DNA from 2 places in the Latilactobacillus fuchuensis genome. Region 1 is predicted to be linked to the other one. Evidence: predicted binding sites of a transcription regulator. Region 1 holds the regulator's gene; the other holds the start of a gene.
What was found. Region 1 encodes LexA, which represses DNA repair genes until DNA is damaged. Its sites were predicted from a motif close to CNAACANNTGTTNG; they were not measured.
Positions count from the first base shown of each region.

Region 2: the regulator LexA is predicted to act here: its motif matches at 2,657-2,670, upstream of LFUMFP_RS03415 (FtsK/SpoIIIE family DNA translocase).

Region 1 covers NZ_LT984417.1:1,483,198-1,494,539, forward strand. The annotation lists gene rpsB (30S ribosomal protein S2) at 1-174, opposite strand, end outside; gene LFUMFP_RS07000 (GNAT family N-acetyltransferase) at 345-875, opposite strand; gene LFUMFP_RS07005 (GIY-YIG nuclease family protein) at 901-1,185, opposite strand; gene LFUMFP_RS07010 (tRNA1(Val) (adenine(37)-N6)-methyltransferase) at 1,178-1,915, opposite strand; gene LFUMFP_RS07015 (lysophospholipid acyltransferase family protein) at 2,020-2,649, shown strand; gene LFUMFP_RS07020 (alpha/beta fold hydrolase) at 2,703-3,635, opposite strand; gene LFUMFP_RS07025 (ABC transporter ATP-binding protein) at 3,654-5,438, opposite strand; gene LFUMFP_RS07030 (ABC transporter ATP-binding protein) at 5,439-7,184, opposite strand; gene LFUMFP_RS07035 (YneF family protein) at 7,300-7,533, opposite strand; gene LFUMFP_RS07040 (DUF896 domain-containing protein) at 7,613-7,855, opposite strand; gene lexA (transcriptional repressor LexA) at 7,991-8,605, shown strand; gene LFUMFP_RS07050 (adenine phosphoribosyltransferase) at 9,053-9,571, opposite strand; gene recJ (single-stranded-DNA-specific exonuclease RecJ) at 9,610-11,342, opposite strand, start outside.
Region 2 covers NZ_LT984417.1:727,511-738,852, forward strand. The annotation lists gene LFUMFP_RS03395 (magnesium transporter CorA family protein) at 1-453, opposite strand, end outside; gene LFUMFP_RS03400 (methyltransferase domain-containing protein) at 541-1,377, shown strand; gene trmL (tRNA (uridine(34)/cytosine(34)/5-carboxymethylaminomethyluridine(34)-2'-O)-methyltransferase TrmL) at 1,630-2,139, shown strand; gene LFUMFP_RS03410 (DUF1149 family protein) at 2,151-2,552, shown strand; gene LFUMFP_RS03415 (FtsK/SpoIIIE family DNA translocase) at 2,708-5,059, shown strand; gene yfmF (EF-P 5-aminopentanol modification-associated protein YfmF) at 5,235-6,506, shown strand; gene yfmH (EF-P 5-aminopentanol modification-associated protein YfmH) at 6,496-7,800, shown strand; gene ymfI (elongation factor P 5-aminopentanone reductase) at 7,800-8,531, shown strand; gene LFUMFP_RS03435 (helix-turn-helix domain-containing protein) at 8,612-9,544, shown strand; gene pgsA (CDP-diacylglycerol--glycerol-3-phosphate 3-phosphatidyltransferase) at 9,572-10,156, shown strand; gene recA (recombinase RecA) at 10,408-11,342, shown strand, end outside.

The DNA of each region.
Region 1 (11,342 bases):
TTTAACGAAATCATAAGCATCATCAACCATGCGAACGGTTTTTTGTAAATCGATGATGTAGATACCATTTCTTTCAGTAAAGATAAACTTCTTCATTTTTGGGTTCCAACGACGTGTTTGGTGACCGAAGTGAACACCCGCTTCTAATAATTGTTTCATTGACAATACAGCCATGTCAACAGACCTCCATATGGTTTTATTCGACCACTGATTTCACTTTTTTAGAGAACTCATTGCTGAGCACCTCTCTAGAAATCGACCAGTGTGAATTATTTTTTTGGTATTGAAATACCGTTTAAAAGTATACTAAATATTTCAGCCCACGTCAAGCCTCTTTTCAAGGCCTATTTAGTAGTGATTTTCGCTAATTTTTTAACGTACAACAGACCGGTTTGGACAACATTTGCGACCGTCACTTGCCCCTCAAAATCAGCTATTTGCTGATAGCCAGCACGTTTAGCCACCGCCTGACTATCCTCGTTGGTCATCGCAGTAATAATTCTTAATTGCGACAGACCTAATTGCTGACTAGCTAGTTGTTCAAGTTGTTGCAGCGCTTGAGCCATCACACCTTGTCCCCGTTGATTAGCGGTTAACCAATAGCCGATTTCACCCGATTGTTCAGTCGGTTCCAAATTATGAATATCAATCATCCCAACGACTTGTTGATCGACTAAAATAGTCATCATCCATAAGCCACCGTTGGCCATTTTCTGCACAGAGTAGTCCAAAAAATTCAATTCATCTTGCGCCGAATGCATCGCATCCACCCATGGTAGCCAAATTCTTAGATTGGCTCGATTGCGGTCAACCAGTTGGTATAGTGCCTCAGCATCCGTTAGCTTGACTGGCCTTATCATTACTTGTTGCTTCATGATCATTCCCTCTTTACATTTGTTTTTAAAATTGGGTCGATGCAATCCCGTGTGCTTCTAGATAACGTTCTTTTTTCAAACGGCTTTGGTGCTTAAACGCGTATTCGGCTTTGAGCGCTGCCGATTTATCCGCAAACGTTTCATAATAAAGTAGACGAACCGGTCGGCGCAATTTAGTGTACTTAGCCCCCTTACCCGTATTATGGGTGGCGACTCTTTTAGTCACGTCCGTCGTAAAGCCCCCATAGAAGCTGTGGTCGCTACAAACTAAAACGTAAAAATAATATTGTTGATCCGCTTCTTCAGTCATCCATAAATAACTTCTTTCGCATTTCTGGTGTGTATTCACTATTTTGGTCATAAATCGTCAATTCCGGCAGCAAGCGCAAACCGCCTGGTCGACCATCTTTAACCGCTTCGATTAAAACCATGCTGGCTTCTTTGCCCGCTTTCGGATAGATAAATTGCACTTTTTTCGGTTCTAAACGTGCCGCCCGTAATTCATCACAAATTTCTAAGAACCGATCCGGTCGATGCACTAAATAAGCGCGGCCATTCATTTTTAACAAGCCACTCATCGTTTGAACCACCGTCTTAAGATCCGTCGCAATTTCGTGGCGCGCCAACGCCAGATGCTGATTCGGATTTTTCTGACTTTCCGGTGTTACCTTAAAATACGGTGGATTGCACGTCACCACATCGACGCTATCCTTGGCAATCACGGTACTGACGTCTTTTAAATCCATCGTCACTATTTTTAACTGTTTTTCTAACTGATTCAATTCAATCGACCGTTGTGCCATATCGGCTAGACGTGGTTGCAGCTCAACACCAGTAATCGTCCCGTTGGTCTTATGACTCATAAATAAGCCAACCGCGCCATTGCCCGCACACAAGTCAACAATCTGGCCTTGCTTGGGTAAACGCGCAAAGTCAGCTAATAAAACGGCGTCCATCGAAAATGAAAAGACGGCCGGACTTTGAATAATTTGAATCTCTAAGCGATGCAACTGATCAATTCGTTCCCCTGTTTTTAACATTATCCGTCAACCCCAATTATATTTAGCCCATATTATAACAAAGGAAAGCGTTATTTGGTATAATGAGAAAAAAAGAAGTCTGATTTGAAAGGAATTAAAAATTTATGTTTTTCTCTTTTGCCCGTTTTATCGTCCGCATTCTCGCTTGGTTGTTAAACGGCAAACCAAACGTCGAAAATAAAGAAGCATTACCTGAAGGTACCTACGTTTTAGTGGGACCGCACCGAACTTGGTGGGATCCAATTTTCTTTGCACTCGCCGCTAGCCCACGTAAATTTACGTTCATGGCTAAAGAAGAATTGTTTAAAAACCCCGTAATTCGCTTTATTTTAAATCACGCCAATGCTTTTCCCGTTAACCGTCAAAATCCGGGCCCCTCAGCGATTAAAACACCAGTTAAAGCACTCCGTTCCAAAGACCTGTCATTGATTATGTTTCCAACCGGTAGCCGTTACGCCAGCGAATTAAAAGGTGGCGCAATCGTCATTGCAAAAATGGCGCGCGTGCCACTCGTCCCCGCTGTTTATCAAGGCCCCTTAACCTTCAAAGATTTATTGAAACGTCAGAAGATTACGATTCGTTTTGGTGAACCGATTCCGGTCGCGCCTAAATTGAAATTAAACGATGAAAACATAGCCCTAGTTGGACAACAAATGCAAGATGCTTTCGATCAGTTGGATCAAGAAATTAATCCTGATTTTAAATACGAAATTGTTGAGAAACCTAAGAAATAGTCCCCATTAAAAAGCGGCCACCAGCTAAATTCAGCTGATGACCGCTTTTTATTTTAATCCCAATACTGATTTAAGAACGCCGATACTTTTTGTTGATATTGTGTCGGTTGTTTTTCTAAAGCTGCACCATGCCCAGCCTTAGGGACAATCCATAACTGCTTTGGTTGATTGGCCGCTTTATAATTTTCGTACGCCATCTTAGTCGGCACAAACTTATCGGCGCCACCGTGAATAATGAAAATCGGTAGTTTCGATTTAGCCAGGCTCTTAGTGGCATCGCCTTCGTAGAAATTATAGCCAGCTCGTGCCCGCGCCATTAGGTTGGTCGTGTAGAATAACGGAAACTTAGGTAACCCGAATAAATCATTTAATTGATATTCTAGTTCGCCTGAAATACTGCTATAACCACAATCTTCAACCACGGCTTTGACTTGACTCGGCAACTTTTCGCCAGCCGTATACATGACGGTCGCGCCACCCATACTGACCCCAAAGAGGGCGATTTGACTGTCTTGACCATCAGTTTTAACGACTTTTTTCGCCCACTTAACGTAATCCAAGCGGTCCGGCCAACCATAACCGATATAACCGCCACCTGAATGGCCAGAGCCCCGATCATCCGGCGCTAAAACGTTGTAGCCTAAGTCATGGTACATATGGATATAGCGGGCCATATCTTCTTTTTTACCCATATAACCATGCGCGACAATGATTGTTTTTTTAGTGGCTTTGGCCGCTGGTACATAAAGTGCGACTAACTTAATATTGTCCGTTGCCGATGTCTGTTGCCATTTGGCTTGTTTGACGTTTTTAAGCCACGCTTGATTATCAATATAATCTTGCGATTTTTTACCACCATGCAGGAACGCTTTGTCGCCGGGTACAAATGCGTAATGATACATATACGTTGTTGCGCCCGCGACCCCAATCACAATCAATGCCACTAAACTAATTAAGGTCCATTTTACCCAATGTTTCTTTTTCATGCTTAAATTCCTCCGAAGTTATGCGTCACCATTTTGTAATTGATACATTTCGTAATACCGGCCTTGATCTGCAATTAACGTGGCGTGTTGCCCCGCTTCAACAATGCGACCTTGGTCTAAGACTAAAATTAAATCGGCATCCTTAATCGTTGACAACCGATGCGCGATTGCGATACTCGTCCGGCCTTGCCGTAACCGTTTCAGGCCGGTTTGAATCGCTTCTTCCGTTTCAGTATCAATATTGGCAGTTGCTTCGTCCAACACTAATATCTTGGGGTTCGTGACAATCGTCCGGGCAAACGACAAGAGTTGTCGTTGACCACTTGAAAACTGACTACCACCTTCAATCACCTTGGCGTGATACTGACCAGGGAGTTGTTCGATAAATTGATCCGCCTGCACGAACTCGGCCGCGTCTTGAATCTGAGCATCGGTAATCGATTGATCAAACAGGCGAATATTAGACGCAATATCGCCGTAAAACATGAAGGCATCTTGTAAAACCAAACCCATCTTCTGACGTAATTCAGCCATCGGATAATCCCGAATGTCGTGCCCATCAATCAAAATTTGGCCCTCATAGAATTCATAAAAGCGCATCATGACGTTGATAATCGAGCTCTTACCTGAACCGGTATGGCCCACTAACGCGACCGTTTGACCCGGCTGTGCAACAAACGAAATATCGTGCAGAATTTCATGTTCGCCATCGTAAGAAAACGAGACGTGTTTAAACTCAACTTTGCCAGCCGTGATTTCACGATTAGCGTCTGGATTTTGTTGCGGCACAAATTCGGTTTGGTCTAGGATTCTAAAAATCCGACTCCCCGCGACCATCCCGTCTTGAAGTGCTGACAAAGAATCCATCATGTTGGTCATCGGATTAAAGAAATTGCTGACATACGTGGTGAATGCATAAACCGTACCGGCCGCCACGAAGCTGTGCAACGCATCTAACCCAAACAGACTTAACACGACCACTAACGCCAATGTATACAATAGATTAACGACTGGCGCTAACAACAACGAGTTAATCCGAATCATCGCTTCACGGGTTTTTAAATAATCCGCGTTGACCGTTTCAAATTCAGCCGTCAACCGTTTTTCTTGGCGGAATTGTTGAATAATCGTAATGCCTTCGATTGATTCATTTAACTTCGTATTTAATTGACTCAACTTTTCACGCATATGGCGGTAAACCCGTGCGCTGTAGCGACTATAATACCAAATAATGATGAGTAGAATCGGTAAAAAAGCGGCGGTCGCTAACGCAATTTGCGGTGATAATAACCACATCGCGATAAAAGCCGAGATAATCGAAAACGCCCCGACTAATAACGATAAGAAGACGTTCCAATAATCAATTAACGTCATCGTATCATTGGTCACCCGCGATACAATTGAACCGGCGGGCGTCTGATCAAAATAACGCATGCCTAACCGGTGTAATTGTTGAAATAGCGACCGGCGGACATCTTCCATCGCCCGTTCCGAACCCATTGAAAATAGAAAAGCTTGAAAGAATTGGCTAATCGCTTTGATAACCACCCCGAGAATGTATAAACCAGCCACCGCTAGCAAAATGTTCAGGGTTGCATTACCATTTGTTAAATAACGATCCATAAAAACTTGTAACAAGCGGGGTAATAAAATATTGATGATGGCTAAAAAGGCCGCCGCAATAATCGCACCAATAAACTGTTTTTTATAATGTTTGGTATAGCGAAAAAGACGCCGCATAATCGTCAATTGTTCCTTAGTCGTAATGGTTTTTGACCATTCTGATTGATATTTTTGAACCATCTAATCGCCTCCCATCGCTTGATTCAATTGTTGTTTCTGCCACATTTGCGCGTACCAACCGGCTTGTGCCAATAATTCAGTGTGTTGCCCGCGTTCGATAATCGTACCTTCATCAATCACAATAATTTCATCGGCGTGCATCACACTGCTCAATCGATTAGCGGTAATAATCGTCGTTTGGTGCGCCCGCATTGTCTTGAGATTCGTCAAAATCGTTTCTTCCGTCTTAGCATCCACGGCCGATAACGAATCATCTAAAATTAAAATTTCAGGGTTGGTCATAATCGCCCGCGCAATCGCAATCCGTTGTTTCTGACCACCCGATAAGGAGACACCCCGTTCACCAACAATCGTATCGTAACCCTGTGCAAAGGTTAAAATATCATCGTGAACGGCACTTTGATTGGCGACTTTTTCAATCTGCGCTTGATCCTGTTCAAAATCCGCAAAACGAATGTTGTCGCGAACGTCGGTAGAAAATAAGAAGTTGTCTTGCGGGACGTAACCGATACTGTCCAATAACGCATCTAGTGCGTAATCTTGAATATCATGGCCACCAATTTGAATCTGGCCTTTGTACCGATCATATTCGCGTAAAAGTAGTTTAATGATCGTACTTTTACCCGCCCCGACTTTACCAACAATCCCTAACGTCTGCCCTTGCGGTAGGTTGAAATGAATATCGGTTAAAATCACTTTTGCATCATCTGGATATTTAAAACGGGTCACATCATATTGCAAATCACCCGTCGCCAATGTTTGAATCGCGTTTGGTTTTTCGATAATCGTACTGGTTTCTCGTAACAATTGATCAACCCGATCGTAACTGGCATTGCCCCGTTCCAAAACGTTGAATAAGCGACCAATCGCAAACATCGGCCAAACTAAAGCAGCAATATAACTGATGAAAGCAATCAATTGCCCGATTGTAATCATCTTGTGACTGACCAGATAGCCACCGTAGATAATCGTAATGACGTAGGTCGCCCCGATAATCAAACTAATCACGGGATCGAATAAGGCATCGACAAAATTGACTTTCTTATTAATCGCCACGGTCTTGTCGACTAGGCGGTCAAAATCAGCCGTATCAGCCGTTTCTTGACCAAACGTCTTGATGACTTTAATACCGGAGACACTTTCTTGCGTTTTATCATTCAGACGCGAAAAAGCGGCTTGCGATTTACCAAACGCCGTGTGTAAGTGCGCCCCTAACTTGCGTGAAGCAACGGCCAATAACGGCATGGGGATTAACGCCACTAAGGTTAAACGCCAATCGACGAAGATTATCATCGCAATGATGGTCGTCCCACCGGTGATAATCGAATCCGCAAACGTTAGAATCCCGGCACCGGCCACTTGTTGAATCGCGGTTAAATCGTTGGTAGCATGCGCCATCAAATCGCCCGTTCGATGTTTCTGGAAGAACGGCGTATCCATCTGCATAAAATGGTTAAATAATCGACTGCGTAAGATTCGTTCTAACTTGGCGGCCCCGCCCCAGATTCGGGTGCGCCAACCATAGCGAAAGACGTATTGTAAAATCGCAGCGGCAAATAACACCACCAACCAAATCAACAACGTTTTAGCGGTTAATTTTTGAGCGGCCATTAAATCGACCAAGTTCCCAATCACTTTTGGTGGAATCACCTGAACAATTGCCACTAAGATTAAGAAGACCACCCCTAAGAAATAGCGGCGTGCTTCTTGCTTAAAATACCAACTAAGCTTTTTAAATATGCCCATAGTGCACCTCCTGTGAAAATTCGATATCCCCTATTATAGCAATCTTACTTAACGGGGACAATCATCTGTTTTTTAGAACAAAAAAACATCGCCATTAGCGATGTTTCAACGTTGATTATTTATCGTTGCTACGTTTTTGTTGAGCCTTCATTGAATTCATCATCTGATTCAATTTCTTTTCTGATGGTTTTTGACCCATCTGCATCATCATAGCTTTCAACATCTCTTCGTTAACTGGTGGATTGTCTTGGAAATACTTCTTCATGTAAGCACGTGCACCAAAGAAACCTGCTACAGCCCCTAAAAGCGCGCCAATGACAAAAATTAAAATACCTAATCCCATACCCATATCTTATGCACCCCTTTTCTTTCAGTTCACTTAAATAGTTTACACATAATTCCGGCAAAAAGAAAGCGGAATTCTCAGTTTAATTGTCACGTAACCCTTTTTCACGTTGAATATTTTTAACTTTCTCCGGCGTGACTTCTTGACCTTCCTTGTCGTAGACCTGTAACATTTCAACTTGTGAACGGAAACTAGCCCGGAAATCCTTGATGTAAGCATCGCGTAATGTTTGCCGTTCCGCCGTTTCAGCTTCACTTAACCCTTCAGCTTTAGCTTTATGGGCCAGCTCATTGATCCGATCCAATCGTTCTTGATTCATTACCATTTTAATTGCCTCCATTAAAATCTATTTCTCTATTTTGACCTATTATGGGTAAAAAGTCAAAAAACACGAACACTTGTTTGAAATAGCGCTATAGATATGCTACCATATCATTAACAGAATGAATGAGGTGCTTTTATGACTAGAACTGAATCCAAACAATTAGAAGTGTTGCGTTTCATCCATGATCGGGTTCAAGACAAAGGTTATCCGCCAACGGTCCGCGAAATTTGCGAAGCCGTTAATCTCTCTTCCACGTCCACCGTTCATGGTCACTTAGCACGTTTAGAGAAGAAAGGCTTACTTCAAAAAGATCCAACGAAACCCCGCGCCATTGAATTAACCGCTGCGGGTTTAAGTGCAATTGGCGCCACGCCTAAAAAGATTCCCGTTTTAGGCGTCGTCACTGCCGGTGTGCCCATTTTAGCCGTTGAAGAAGCCACCGACTATTTCCCCATCCCCCCAAGTTTGCAAACCGAACAAGATTTGTTCATGTTAACGATTCGGGGCGAAAGTATGATTAACGCCGGTATTTTAGACGGTGATGAAGTCATCATTCGTAAACAGGCCAACGCCGATAACGGTGACATCGTGATTGCGATGACCGCCGAAGACGAAGCGACCTGCAAACGCTTCTTCAAAGAAGCCGATCATTACCGGCTCCAACCCGAAAACGACACGTTTGAACCGATTATTTTAAACGAAGTTAGTATTTTAGGTAAAGTCGTCGGACTCTATAGAGATCGAATTTAACTGAATCTTAAAAGGCCCTCCCATCCGATATGTGGATGAGAGGGCCTTTTTACTGTGATTTGACGGCACTTCTTTGATAACGTGCTCTCTCAATTAGCCTTTTCCGGTTAACTACAAACTGGGTATCATGAGTAAAAAGCACTCATAATACCCAGTTTTAGATTAATCCTCAAAGTCTGACCAAATTGAGTCGCACTTCTTAGTAACGTGCTTTTGAGTTGCAACAACTTCCGCTTAACAGAATAATACCAATTATCTTAAAAACCAAAGATAATCGGTATTATTCTGTTAGTGCTCAGTTGCTGACCGCAACTCACAGCACTTCTTGGTAACGTGCTTCTAAGCCAACTTCTTCCGTCTAGCTACAAAGCGGGCGTCATGACTAACCCCGTCACAACGTCCGCTTTTAGGCTATACTCAGAAGTTAACCGGCTTAGTCAGCACTTCTTAATAATCCATTAGTTTGAAAATATCGTAATCTTTAATCTTTTCACGGCCGTTTAAGTCGTTTAGTTCGATTAAGAAGGCTGTGCCGACGACGATGCCGCCTAGTTCTTCGACCATCTTAATCGTTGCGGCGATTGTGCCGCCGGTTGCTAATAAATCATCGGTGACTAAAACTCTTTGACCCGGTTTGACCGCATCTTTGTGCATGTATAGCGTTGATTGACCGTATTCTAAACCATAACTTGCTGAAACAGTTGGTCGTGGTAATTTACCTTTTTTACGAGCAGGTGCAAAACCGACCCCTAATTTGTAAGCCACTGGACAACCGACAATGAATCCACGGGCTTCTGGGCCCACAATCATTTCAACGCCACGATCTTTAGCGTATGCCACGATTTCGTCAGTTGCTGCCGCATAGGCTTCCCCGTCTGACATCAATGGTGAGATGTCTCGGAAAGTGACGCCGACTTCTGGAAAGTCAGGGACACTTGCGACATAGTCTTTAAAGTTAATTGACATTTATAATTCGCTCCTTAAATCTAATAGCGATCGGCTAATCACGAAATTGTTTTTAACCAGTTCTTCAGCTCAGAAAAAGTTGAGTAAACGAGCTGTTTCTCCATTTCAATTTTAGCTAATCGTTGTTGGTAACTTGGTGCACTTTCGAGTGCATGCTTTTCTGGCTGTGGTTCGGCCGAAATCAGACCACGTTCTATTCTAACAAATCCGAGGTCAAAAAACACCTCTAACATGAAAATCATTAATGGTAATTGCATTTTTAAATAAGTTGCTAGTTCGCCTAACCGGGCTTTCTCGATACCTGGGTGTTGCCGTAAGTAAACTAAGAACGTTGCAAATTGTTGTTTATTCGAAATACCATCTAAATAGGCCGAATGTTTCGCGTAACAGATAAAAGCTAACTGAGTGGCCGATTGTTGTTGATAGAAAGTCGTAAATTCGGTTAAATCGGTTGGTTCATCAACGACTGTGATGTTAGTTGCCGTTGCAACTTCTGCATCGGTCGCTAATATTGCTTGACTGCCAGCAGGCAAATACGTTTGTAATTGCGCCAATAGTTTAGGGTTAAAAAAGACATACGCCCCTGTGTTCTTAAACAATTGTTGGGTCAGATGATTACTGCGTTGATCCAACAAAATTTGACCACTGGTTTTCAAATCTTTCAACATCATCTGTAAAGTGGTTTGATTCCGCCAAGTATTTTCACTCAACGTCCCGACTATTTCAATGGCTTCAACCGCTTGTAGTGCCGGCAGTAACGCCCCACGGTTAAACGCCAAGATTGGTAGTTTTTGTTGTTGTTCGACGGCGGTAAATTTCAGATGTTTTTGATCCGCCCCAATTTGTTTTAGATCAGCTAATTGAGGGATTTCCAATTCAATCAACGGTTCTGGATTATCCGTCCCAAACGGCGCCAATTGTTGTAACGTCTGATATAAATCAGAGGTAATTTCCGCTAAACTGAGCGCTAAATCAATCGCTAATGGTTGTTTAGCAGTTAAATCAAGGTGTTGTTCAGTCGCATAAGCATCCATTGCCGTCTGAATCGCTTCAATCTGGTCCACAGCAACCGTTAAGCCGACTGCCATATGATGACCCCCAAAATGGGTTAATAGGTCTCGATTGGCGTCTAACGCCTTAAATAGATGGTACGCTTCGACGCTACGTCCAGAACCTTTAGCCAACCCAGTTGCTTCATCAATGTTTAACACTAAAGTCGGTTTGCCCGTTTGTTCAACGACGTGGCTTGCCACGATTCCCAAGACGCCTTCGTGCCAACCCGTATGGGCCAATACTAGCGTTTGATGGGCTTGATTTTCCGGTGTTTCAGCCATCGCCATAGCAGCCGTCGTAATTTCTTGAACTAAACCTTGGCGTTCTTTATTTTGACTTTCGACAAACTTAGCCTGTTCGACCGCTTGTTCTTCATCAAAAGTCGTTAATAAATTAACCCCTAGAGTCGCATCACCGAGCCGGCCAATCGCATTTAACCGCGGACCGATGCCGAAACCAATCGAAGTGGCATCAATCGTGGCTTGTTCGACGCCAGCAGCTTGACACAATGCCACCAATCCTGGGCGACTCGTATTTTGTAATTGTTGTAACCCTAAGCTGACCAGCGCCCGATTTTCATCAGTTAGTGAGACTAGATCACAAATCGTCCCAATCGCAACTAAGTCTAAGCTCTCATACGGAATCTCATCCAATAAGGCCGTCGCGACTTTAAACGCAACTCCGACACCACATAAATCGCCAAACGGATAGTCACTTC
Region 2 (11,342 bases), 760 kb from region 1:
GTATTGCAGATAGATGGTGGAAATCCGGTACATAATTTGTAAGACGCTCCGGCGTTGGTTTTGGGGATTAAAATGTTTAATTTGATTGTCGACAAAACTCTGCAAAAAATTAACCGGCGTTTTATTGATGGTCAGAATCACAGAATCTGTTACAATAATGCCTAGAGGACTCGTTTTGTAACGGAATTTATCGGGATGTTGTTGATCTTTTTCCAAGTTCGGCATATCAAAAATAATGAGTGTCGCGTTGTAGTCGGGATCGTGTTCCACACGGGCACTTTCATCGGCATCTAAACTGTAATAAATAAAATCGGCTGGTAAATGTAGTTTCTTAGTTAACGATTCAATTTCAATGGGGGTCGGATCGATTACGTTAATCCAGCTATTCGGTTGAACTTTGTCGAATTTAGCGATTTTTTGTTTGGTTTCATCAAACCGGTAAGTTGTAAACATCATGTCACTTCCTTTAAAAAAATTATCTAATGTTAAGTCTACTGAATATTCTTAGAATGTAAAGTAGCAGGTCAGGAGAATTAGAATTTGAAAAAAATTGAATTAGCAAAACAATTTCTACAACAGCATCTAGCAGCACTGCAATGCCCCCTTTGTCAGGCGGCATTAGTGACGTTGGCGGGGAACAGTTTAACGTGCCAGAGTGGCCACAGTTTTGATCTAGCGAAGAACGGCACCCTTTATTTCCTACAAAAACAAATGAAATCTGAATACACGAAGGAAATGCTAGAACACCGGCGCGCTTTTTTGCAAGCCGGTTTCTTCCAGCCGTTTCTGACGGCGATTGCGCAACATTTAACGCCTGATAGTCTGATTTTGGATGTCGGCTGTGGGGAAGGGACACCGATTCAACAATTGAATCAACAAGTCGCAGCGGACTATATCGGTTTTGATATCTCGAAACCGGCCATCCAATTAGCGAGTGATTATAATGCAGACGGTTGGTTTTGTGTCGCCGATTTGGCGCGGATGCCATTTGCTAATCAGCAGTTGGATACGGTGTTAAATATCTTTTCACCTTCGCAATATCAAGAATTTAAACGGGTGTTGAAACCCGGTGGCCAACTAATTAAAGTCATTCCGAATGCAGGGTATCTACACGAGTTACGTGAATTATTATACCAAGGCCAAGCTAAAGAAAGCTATGACCACGGTCCGGTGTTGACGTTATTTGAACAACACTTTGAGACGTTTGAGGCCTATCAAGTTCAACAAACGATGACGTTAACTGAAACGACTTTAACGGATTTATTGGCGATGACCCCACTGACTTGGACGGCGACAAAAGCCCAATTAGCGGCGATTACGTTGACTCAATTACCAGAGATTTCGTTGGATGTCACGATTTTAGTGGGGAAACAATGAGAAACTAAAGTAATTTTAATAAATCTGATTGCAAGTCCAAATAAAGGGCGTTATAATGAGTGCAAGGAATTTTTTCCCTAACTTTTATCAGAATTATTTTTGATAAAAGCTAGTGATGAAATGACACTAACGTAGTTTCTCGCCGTGAATAACCGAGGAGCTACGTTTTTTTATGGTTCAAGCAACAGTAGAGCTTTGATCGTAAATGTTGTATACTTAAGCTACTGAATCTTTTTTAAGGGAAGTAAAATTGTGACTAATCATATTGTATTATACGAACCACTAATCCCCGCTAATACGGGAAACATCGCCCGGACTTGTGCCGGTACCAATACGGTCTTGGATTTAATTGAACCTTTAGGTTTTGAAACGGATGATAAACATCTGAAACGGGCCGGACTCGATTATTGGGACAAGGTCAACATTCATTATCATAAAAATTTAGAAGCCTTTTTAGCCACCGTTCCGGATCAACAATACCTCTATTTAATTACGAAATTCGCCAAGGAAGCTTATTCGGATCGGGATGTGACCGACACGAGTGTTGATCATTATTTCATGTTCGGCAAGGAAACAACCGGCTTACCTGAAACGTTTATGCGCGATAATGAGGATAAATGTTTGCGCATTCCAATGTCCGAAAATATTCGGGCGTTGAACTTATCGAATTGTGCGGCATTAGTGATTTTTGATGCGTTACGCCAACAAGATTTCCCGGGTTTAGAAAAGAGTCATTTATACGATCACGATAAATTAAAATAGGGAGAATTATGATGCAAACAAAAAAAGACCCCATCAGCGTTGATGCGTTTCATTTTGACCGCGTTGCGTTAGAAACCGAACCCCAACAAAATATTCAAGTCAGCTTATTGGCGATTGAAGCGGATGATCAATATTTGCAAGAAGCTGATTTAGCAGCTGGCAATATTTATCAAATTGTGACGCCTTTCCAAGTGGTGCCTGAAAAGAGTGGTTTTGCCGTCTCTGGTCAGATATCCCGAGTCGTTCAACTATTAGATTTCTTCGGTAAACCGGAAGAAATTGATCAAAAAGAACTTAAAAAATTATCGCGACCATTAATTGAATACATCGAAACTTTGACTTATCAAGTCACGACGGTCGCATTAAACCGTGGCGTCCAATTACAATTTACCGCCGCATTAACTGAAGACTAGTTAAGCGGGTTAGTCACCGTTTAAACGTTATAGACGCTTAATCCATTGTTGGGATTAGGCGTTTATTTATTAAGCCAGACTTTTTAGTTAAATGACAGTCACCCGGAACAAAAGTTCGTGTATAATGAAGGTCAGACAGTTTTGAAGGAGATTTTATGGCAACTCAACGAAAAAAAAGTAAACCACGTGCAAAAACAACGAAAAAGAAACAAGCGACCGTTGACTACACCGTAAATATTATCGGCTTTATCTTTATTTTAATTAGCCTTTTTGCTGGTTTAAAATTAGGGTTTATCGGGGCTTTATTTGCGAATGTTTTCCGCTTATTTATTGGAGACACCTACGTGCTAGGCGCGATTCTTTTTGCCCTACTTGGTTTTTACCTAATGATTTACGGCAAACAACCGCCATTATTTCAACGTAAAACGCTTGGTTTTAGCGTGGCCTATGTCGGTGTTTTGATTTGGTTATCCGCGTTTGTACTGCATCAACAAGCGATTAATAATCATTTTATGTCGGCGACCTGGCAACAATTATTTGAAGATTTTCAGAAGATGGCCGTTACCACGGATGTCGGTGGTGGCCTAGTTGGCGCGACGTTATACAGCGGTGCCCATTTTCTGTTTGCGCAATTAGGGACCTACATCATTGCCGTCTTAGTGATGATTGTCGGCGTCTTTATCTTTCTGGATATCTCATTTAGTGTGGTGATTAAGAGCTGTCAGCATTTCATTCAAGGAATTCTGAAAGTCAGCGGTTATACCAAACGCGGTTTCCAACACGTTTCGGATAAGAGTCGTCAACAACTGGCCGCTCTAAAAGAACAAGCACAAGCCCAAACGGACGAAGATTCCGGTGAATCAGCCACTAAACAGACCCCTAAAGCACCTGTTGCAACGCCGCCGAAGGTCAAGGTGCCGGATGAAGGCTTTACGATTAATGGGCCCAAACAATTGCCTAAACCAATTGCGAGTCGGACGGCTGAAGTAACTAAAGCAGCCAAAGCTGAGACTGAGACCGAAGAACAAGTACCAGATATGGCCGAATTGGCGAGTCAGAATGCAACGGATGATGATTATGAATTACCGACACCAGAATTGTTAACCCAGATTCCGCAGTCTGATCAAAGTGAAGAATATCAGACGATTGAAAAGAATCAACAAGTGCTCAAACAAACGTTTGATTCCTTTGGCGTCGATGTGGTGGTTAAAAGCGCCAGTCTAGGGTCAGCCGTGACGAAATATGAAATTCAACCCGCCGTCGGCGTTAAAGTCTCAAAGATTGTTAATTTAGCGGATGACTTGGCACTCGCACTTGCGGCCAAGGACATCCGGATTGAAGCGCCGATTCCGGGCAAACCGTATGTCGGGATTGAAGTGCCGAACAAGACGGTCTCAACCGTTTCCTTCCGTGAAATGATTGAACAAGAACCCCCTCATCCGGGTAAACCGTTAGCCGTGCCATTGGGGAAAGATATCTCCGGTAAAGTCATCATGTCTGATTTGTCGAAGATGCCGCATTTGTTAATTGCCGGTTCAACCGGTAGTGGGAAATCAGTCGCAATCAACGGGATTATTACGAGTATCTTAATGACGGCTAAACCGCACGAGGTTAAACTGATGTTGATTGATCCGAAAATGGTCGAATTAAACGTCTACAACGGCGTGCCCCATTTATTGATTCCGGTGGTCACCAACGCTAAAAAAGCGGCTAACGCGTTAAATAAAGTCGTTAAAGAAATGGAACGACGCTACCAATTATTTGCCGATACCGGTCAGCGGAATATGGTGGAATATAATCAATATATTCAAGGTCATAATGAAGACGGTGAGATTAAAGGCACACCGTTACCGTACATTGTTGTGATTGTCGATGAATTATCTGATTTGATGATGGTCGCCAGTAACGAAGTCGAAAGCGCGATTATTCGACTCGCACAAATGGCGCGGGCTGCCGGCATTCACATGATTGTCGCGACTCAACGGCCTTCCGTCGATGTCATTACCGGTTTAATTAAAGCCAATATTCCATCGCGAATTGCTTTTGCTGTATCGAGTGGGATTGATTCGCGTACTATTTTAGACAGTAGTGGGGCTGAAAAACTATTGGGTCGGGGCGACATGTTGTACATGCCAATCGGGGTCAGCAAACCAACCCGGGTCCAAGGCGCCTTTATTTCGAGTCAAGATGTCGAAAGCATTGTATCCTTTATCAAAGCTCAACAAACAGCGGAATACGATGAAGAGATGATTCCGACGACTGCTGAAGAACAGGGACCAAGTGAAGCACCCGAAGATGAATACTATCAAGACGCGGTCGATTTAGTGGTGCAACAACAAACGGCGAGTGTCTCGATGCTGCAACGCCGCTTTAGAATCGGTTATAATCGGGCCGCGCGTCTGGTCGATGAACTTGAGGACCGTGGGATTATTGGCCCATCAGAAGGTAGCAAACCACGTAAAGTATTAGTCCAAAGTGCGCCGGAAGATGAAAATCCACCAGAATAAATTGAATCAATCATTGATTAGAAGTCAGATTGTGTTGTCAGTCACTTGGGCAGCACTATCTGGCTTTTTGAGTTTACCTTATTTTTTTGGTATGATAGAATGCGTGTGATTACGATTAAAATAGCCGGGATTTAAAAACGGTATTTTAGCTGTTAAACCGGTGAGGAGCGTCATGATGAATCAAAAAATAACAGATGGTGTTTATTTAAATATCTTACAAACCCAACAATTTAAAACAATTCGATTATCAATTCAATTTATCGCACCAGCGACTAAAGTGGGCTTAACTAAACGCTCACTTTTGGCGAGTGTCTTATCGGCCAGTAGTCAGGATTATCGGGATCAAGTCGCAATCGCGAATGAGTTACAAGCGATGTATGGGGCTGGTTTTAACATGAACGCTTACCGACAAGGTCAGTTAGCCATTTTTAACGTCTCAATGCGCATTGTGAGTCCGCAATATCTACGCGACCCTCAAGACTTACAACAACAGGCGATTGCGTTCATCGGTCGGTTATTATTTAAGCCGGATTTGGTGGACCAACAGTTTAACCCCGTCGTTTTTGAACGGGAAAAAGAAAACATGGCCCGCTATATTGCCAGCATTGCTGATGATAAACAGACGATGGCGTCGTTGGCGTTACGCGACTTATATTTCACGGATGAGACGCAACAAACCCCTAATTTCGGGGATGCAACGGATTTAGCGGTCGTCACTGCGACGGATTTATACGAAACGTATCAGGCGATGTTAAACAATGATCGCGTCCAAATGACCTTGGTAGGCAATATTGATGAAGATAAAGCCCACGCTGATTTGGCGCAATTAACGTTTGCGCCCCGTGACAGTCAACTACCCGCTATTTTTTATCAACAACCGTTGAGTGCAACGGTTCGTGAAGCGACAGATGAACAACCCGTTCAACAGGGCAAGTTGAATTTAGCCTATCAAATTCCCACTTATTTTTATCAACAGAATTATTACGCGATGTTAGTCACCAACGCCTTATTTGGTGGCACACCGTTGTCATTGCTATTTACCAATGTTCGCGAAAAAGCGAGCTTGGCCTATTATGCATCGAGTGGTTTAGATCCTTTTCGGGGTGTGATTACGGTCCAAACCGGGATTGAAAGTCAACAAAAAGACCGGGTATTGGCGATTATTGAAGAGCAACGCCAAGCCATCATCGAGGGCCAGTTTGAACAAGCTGTTTTTGAACAAACGAAATTAGCCTTAATTAACCAATTTAAATCAAGTTTAGATAACGCGGCTTATTTGGGCCAACAACAACTGAATCAACTATTTGTGCCCGAAACCGAGATTGATGCTGACCAATTTACCGACCAAGTTTTAGCGGTCACGAAACAAGCCGTCCAAGAACAAGCTGCGAACATGCGGTTACAAGCAATTTACTTCCTGAAAGGGGTCGATACAAATGAAGCTTAGACAAAATCCCCGCTTAGGTGAGACGCTCTATGAAGAAACATTAGACAACGGATTAACGGTTAAGCTATACCCTAAAAGTGGTTATCATAAAACGTATGCCATCTTGACGACTAATTATGGATCGATTGATAATACGTTTATGCCGATTGGTGAAAATGAATATGTGACGTTACCGGACGGAATCGCCCATTTCTTAGAACATAAATTATTCGAAAAAGCGGAATATGATGCTTTTGAAAAATTCGGAATTTACGGTGCGAGTGCCAACGCCTTCACGAGTTTTACGCGGACCAGCTATCTATTTTCAACAACGAGTCATTTACAGGCTAATTTAGAAATCTTATTGGATTTTGTCCAAGAACCGTATTTTACACCGGCAACGGTTAATAAGGAAAAAGGGATTATTGGTCAAGAAATCCAAATGTATAATGATGAACCTGATTGGCGTTTATTTTATACGGTTGTTGGTAATTTATACCCACAACATCCGGTGCGGATTGATATCGCCGGAACAGTCGATAGTATCGCTAAAATTACGGCGGATGACTTGTATCAAGCTCAAAAAACATTCTACCAACCTAGTAATATGAGCTTGTTTATTGTCGGTCAAATCGATGATCCGCAAGAAGTTCTCGATTGGGTGAGTGCTAATCAAGCGGCGAAAGAGTTTGACCAGCCCCAACCGATTGTCCGGTCATTGCCGGCTGAAGCAGAAGATGGTAGTGATATCATTCCATATCGTTCGATGACGATGCCGGTGGTTCGTAGCAAGAGCATGGTTGGTGTCAAAGGCTTAACCGACTTTGGAACGGGTGAAGCCGGATTGGTCGCTAAGTTAAAGATGAACTTATTATTGGAAGTTCTATTTGGCGATTCATCAACCCAGGTTCAACGCCTCTATGAACAGGGATTATTGGACGATAGCTTCGGTTATGAATACGCGATTCAACGTTCCTTTAATTTTGTGACTTTAGGTGGCGATACGGACGATCCTAAAGGCCTATCGGATCAATTGATTGCGATTTTAGAACATTATCAAGACAGCCCCGACTTTACGGAAGCTAATTTGGCGTTGGTCAAAAAAGCGGCGTTGGGCGAATACTTACAAGCCTTCAATTCACTAGAAGCGATTGCGAACCAGTACAGTGATGAATTCTTTAACGAGGTTAGTCCGTTTGATGTGCTTGGTTTGATTGAACAGGTGACGCTAGCCGATTTGGCACAAGTCGCGGCCGATTTCTTTAAGATTGAAGCCATGACGGTTTGCCATATTTTACCGGAGGAACAAGCTTAATGAGACATTCAGCCTTGGTGATTGGCGCTTCAGGTGATATCGGGATGCGATGTGCCCAACGGTTGGCTAAAGCGGGTTGGTCACTATACTTACATTATTATCAAAATGGTGAACGGATTGGCCAACTTCAACAACAACTGAGTCAAGAATATCCACAACAGGATTTTTTGACGTGTCAATTAGATTTAACGGCGGAACCAGCGGTGATCCGAACAGCGATTGACCAGTTATTCCAAGTGGACGCGGTGATTTTTGCGGCGGGGATGACGACTTACGGTTTATTGGATGAAATTCCGGTTGAAGCGATTAATCGCTTGTGGCTGGTCCACGTTCAGACGCCAATTCAAATTTTGCAACAGTTACAGACGAAACTGGCCCAAAGTGATTTAGGTCGGATTGTCTTTATTGGTTCAATCTATGGCGGTCGGGGGAGCGCGATGGAAGTCCCTTATAGCACGGTTAAAGGGGCGCAGTCGGCCTTTGTGAACGCCTACGCTCAAGAAGTCGGCACGTTAGGGATGACGGTCAACGTGGTTGCGCCTGGCGCAGTTGCGACCAAAATGAACCAACAATTTACGCCGGAAGAACAACAAGCAATTGCCGCGGATATTCCTAACGGGGCTTTTGCGACGACGGACCAGATTGCGTATTGGGTCCAGAGTTTGTTGGCGCCTGAAGCGGATTACTTAACGGGTCAGACGTTATACGTTAACGGTGGTTGGTTAAAATAAACAAATCTTAAAGATTGCCGATAGGGGCAATATGCTATAATATTGAATAATGATAATGGGATAATAGTGGGTGGATTAATATGAATGAAATTGGTCAAAAATTACGTGAAGCACGAATTGAAAAAGGATATACGCTGGATGATTTACAACAAATTACTAAGATTCAAAAGCGTTATTTAATCGCGATTGAAGAGGGTAATTTTGATGCCTTACCTGGCAGCTTTTACGTGCGTGCGTTTATCAAACAATACGCCCAAACGGTTGGCCTTGATAGCGAAGCTTTATTAGCGGAATATCAAGATACCTTACCCAATACAAAACCAGAAGAATACGTTGAAAAATCAGTTGAAAATCAAACACGTTTAACGCGTGAGACGACTGATTCCAAATGGTCGAAATGGCGTAATATGGTGCCACAAATTTCGATTGTCGCAGTTGTGATTGTGATTATCGGGATTGTTTACGGGATTGCTTTGAGCCACCGGGGGACGGATAAACAACCATTGAATGAATCGAGTTCTTCAGTGACTGTTTCAGGTGATAAGGCTGATACAAAGGATCAAGATAGCAGCAGCTCAACTTCAACCGCTAAAAACGATAGCAGCAAGAAAGCAGCGAGTGAAAGTACTAAAGCGAAAAAGGCGAGTGAAAAAGCGGCTAAAAAAGCAAAATCACAAAAATTATCCGCTTCAATGACCAGTATTAGTGGTTCACAACAAGCCTTTGCCGTTAAAAATTTACCTAATAAAGCCAACACACTAACGTTCTCTGCCGAAAATTCAGCAGCGTGGGTCAGTTTAACGGTTAATGGTTCAACAATTTGGCAAGGATCAGTTGCGGTTGGCGCGAGCCAATCAACGGAATTACCAGCTGGAACGACCGCCTTTTCAATCCAAACTGGGAATGCACCTGCTACTAAGATGAAGATTAATGATACTGAAATTAATTTAAGTCCTAATAACGAAACCACTTTTGTACGGACGATTAGTTTTACAGCAACATTAGCGAAGTAGTAATTAACCTTTGGAGGTCTTTTTGTTATGAATTTACCGAATAAATTAACGATGTTCCGGATTATTTTAATTCCGGTTTTTACAATTATATTAGTGTTTAACTTACCAAGTAGTATGGTCTCAGTTGCGGGTACTGAGATTGCAGTCAGCTCAATCATTGCAACTGTTATTTTTATCATTGCCTCTTTAACCGATTTATTGGATGGTAAAATTGCGCGTTCACAACATTTAGTGACTAACTTTGGGAAGTTTGCTGATCCATTAGCCGACAAACTATTGGTCATGACTGCGTTTATTTTCTTAGTGACGTTAGGCCAAGCACCCGCTTGGGTCGTTGCGATTATTATTTGGCGCGAATTAGCGGTGACTGGGTTACGGTTATTGTTGAGTCAAGGCGGCGAAGTGATGGCCGCAGCAATGCCTGGTAAAATCAAAACAACGACACAGATGTTAGCCATTATCTTGTTATTGCTAAACAACGTCTTCTTCGCCAATATCGGTTTACCATTGGCGCAAATCATGTTATACGTCTGCTTATTCTTCACCATCTATTCAGGTGTCGATTATTTCTGGAAAAACAGAACAGTCTTCGCAGACTCATTCAAACAATAGAGTGCTACCAGTTGCGGTCAGCAACTGAGCATTAATAAAAATAGCGAACTATGACGATTCCCAGTCATGGTTCGCTATTTTATTTTGGCAATAATTTGATGTAGCTCAAAAAAATAAGTGTCGGTTGGGTATCTTAATATGAGCGGGGAAAAGATTGAGAACGTTTGTTCGATTTGTGCTTGCAATTTGACGCTTAAGTCTGTAAACTAAAGAGGTAATGAAATGAACTCTTTTAAGGAGGGTCACTTAAATTGACTAAAGATGATCGACAAGCAGCCTTGGATGCTGCGTTAAAAAAGATTGAAAAGAATTTCGGTAAAGGTTCCATTATGCGGATGGGCGAAAAGGTTGATACTCAAATTTCAACCGTTTCTTCTGGTTCATTAGCATTGGATGAAGCACTCGGGGTAGGTGGTTATCCACGAGGCCGAATTGTTGAAATTTACGGCCCTGAAAGTTCAGGTAAAACGACGGTTGCCTTACACGCAGTCGCTGAAGTTCAACGACAAGGTGGCACGGCTGCCTATATCGATGCTGAAAATGCGATGGATCCTAAATACGCAACAGCATTGGGCGTTAACATTGATGAATTACTTTTATCACAACCGGATACAGGTGAACAAGGGTTAGAAATTGCTGACGCATTAGTCTCAAGTGGGGCTGTTGATATTTTAGTGGTCGATTCAGTGGCCGCTTTAGTACCACGGGCTGAAATTGAAGGCGAAATGGGTGATGCCCATGTCGGTTTGCAAGCCCGTTTAATGTCACAAGCGCTACGTAAACTATCAGGGACGATTAATAAGACCAAAACCATTGCGTTATTTATTAATCAAATCCGTGAAAAAGTCGGCGTTATGTTTGGTAACCCTGAAATCACACCAGGTGGACGTGCGTTGAAGTTTTATTCAACCGTTCGACTAGAAGTGCGGCGTGCCGAAACGATTAAAAACGGCACCGAAATGATCGGGAACCGGGCTCGGATTAAGGTTGTTAAGAACAAGGTGGCCCCACCATTTAAGGTTGCTGAAGTTGATATTATGTACGGTCACGGGATTTCACAAACTGGTGAAATTGTCGACATGGCCGCTGAAAAGGATATTATCGATAAGAGTGGTTCTTGGTATTCTTACGGTGAAGAACGGATTGGTCAAGGGCGTGAAAACGCGAAGAAATATTTGACGGATCA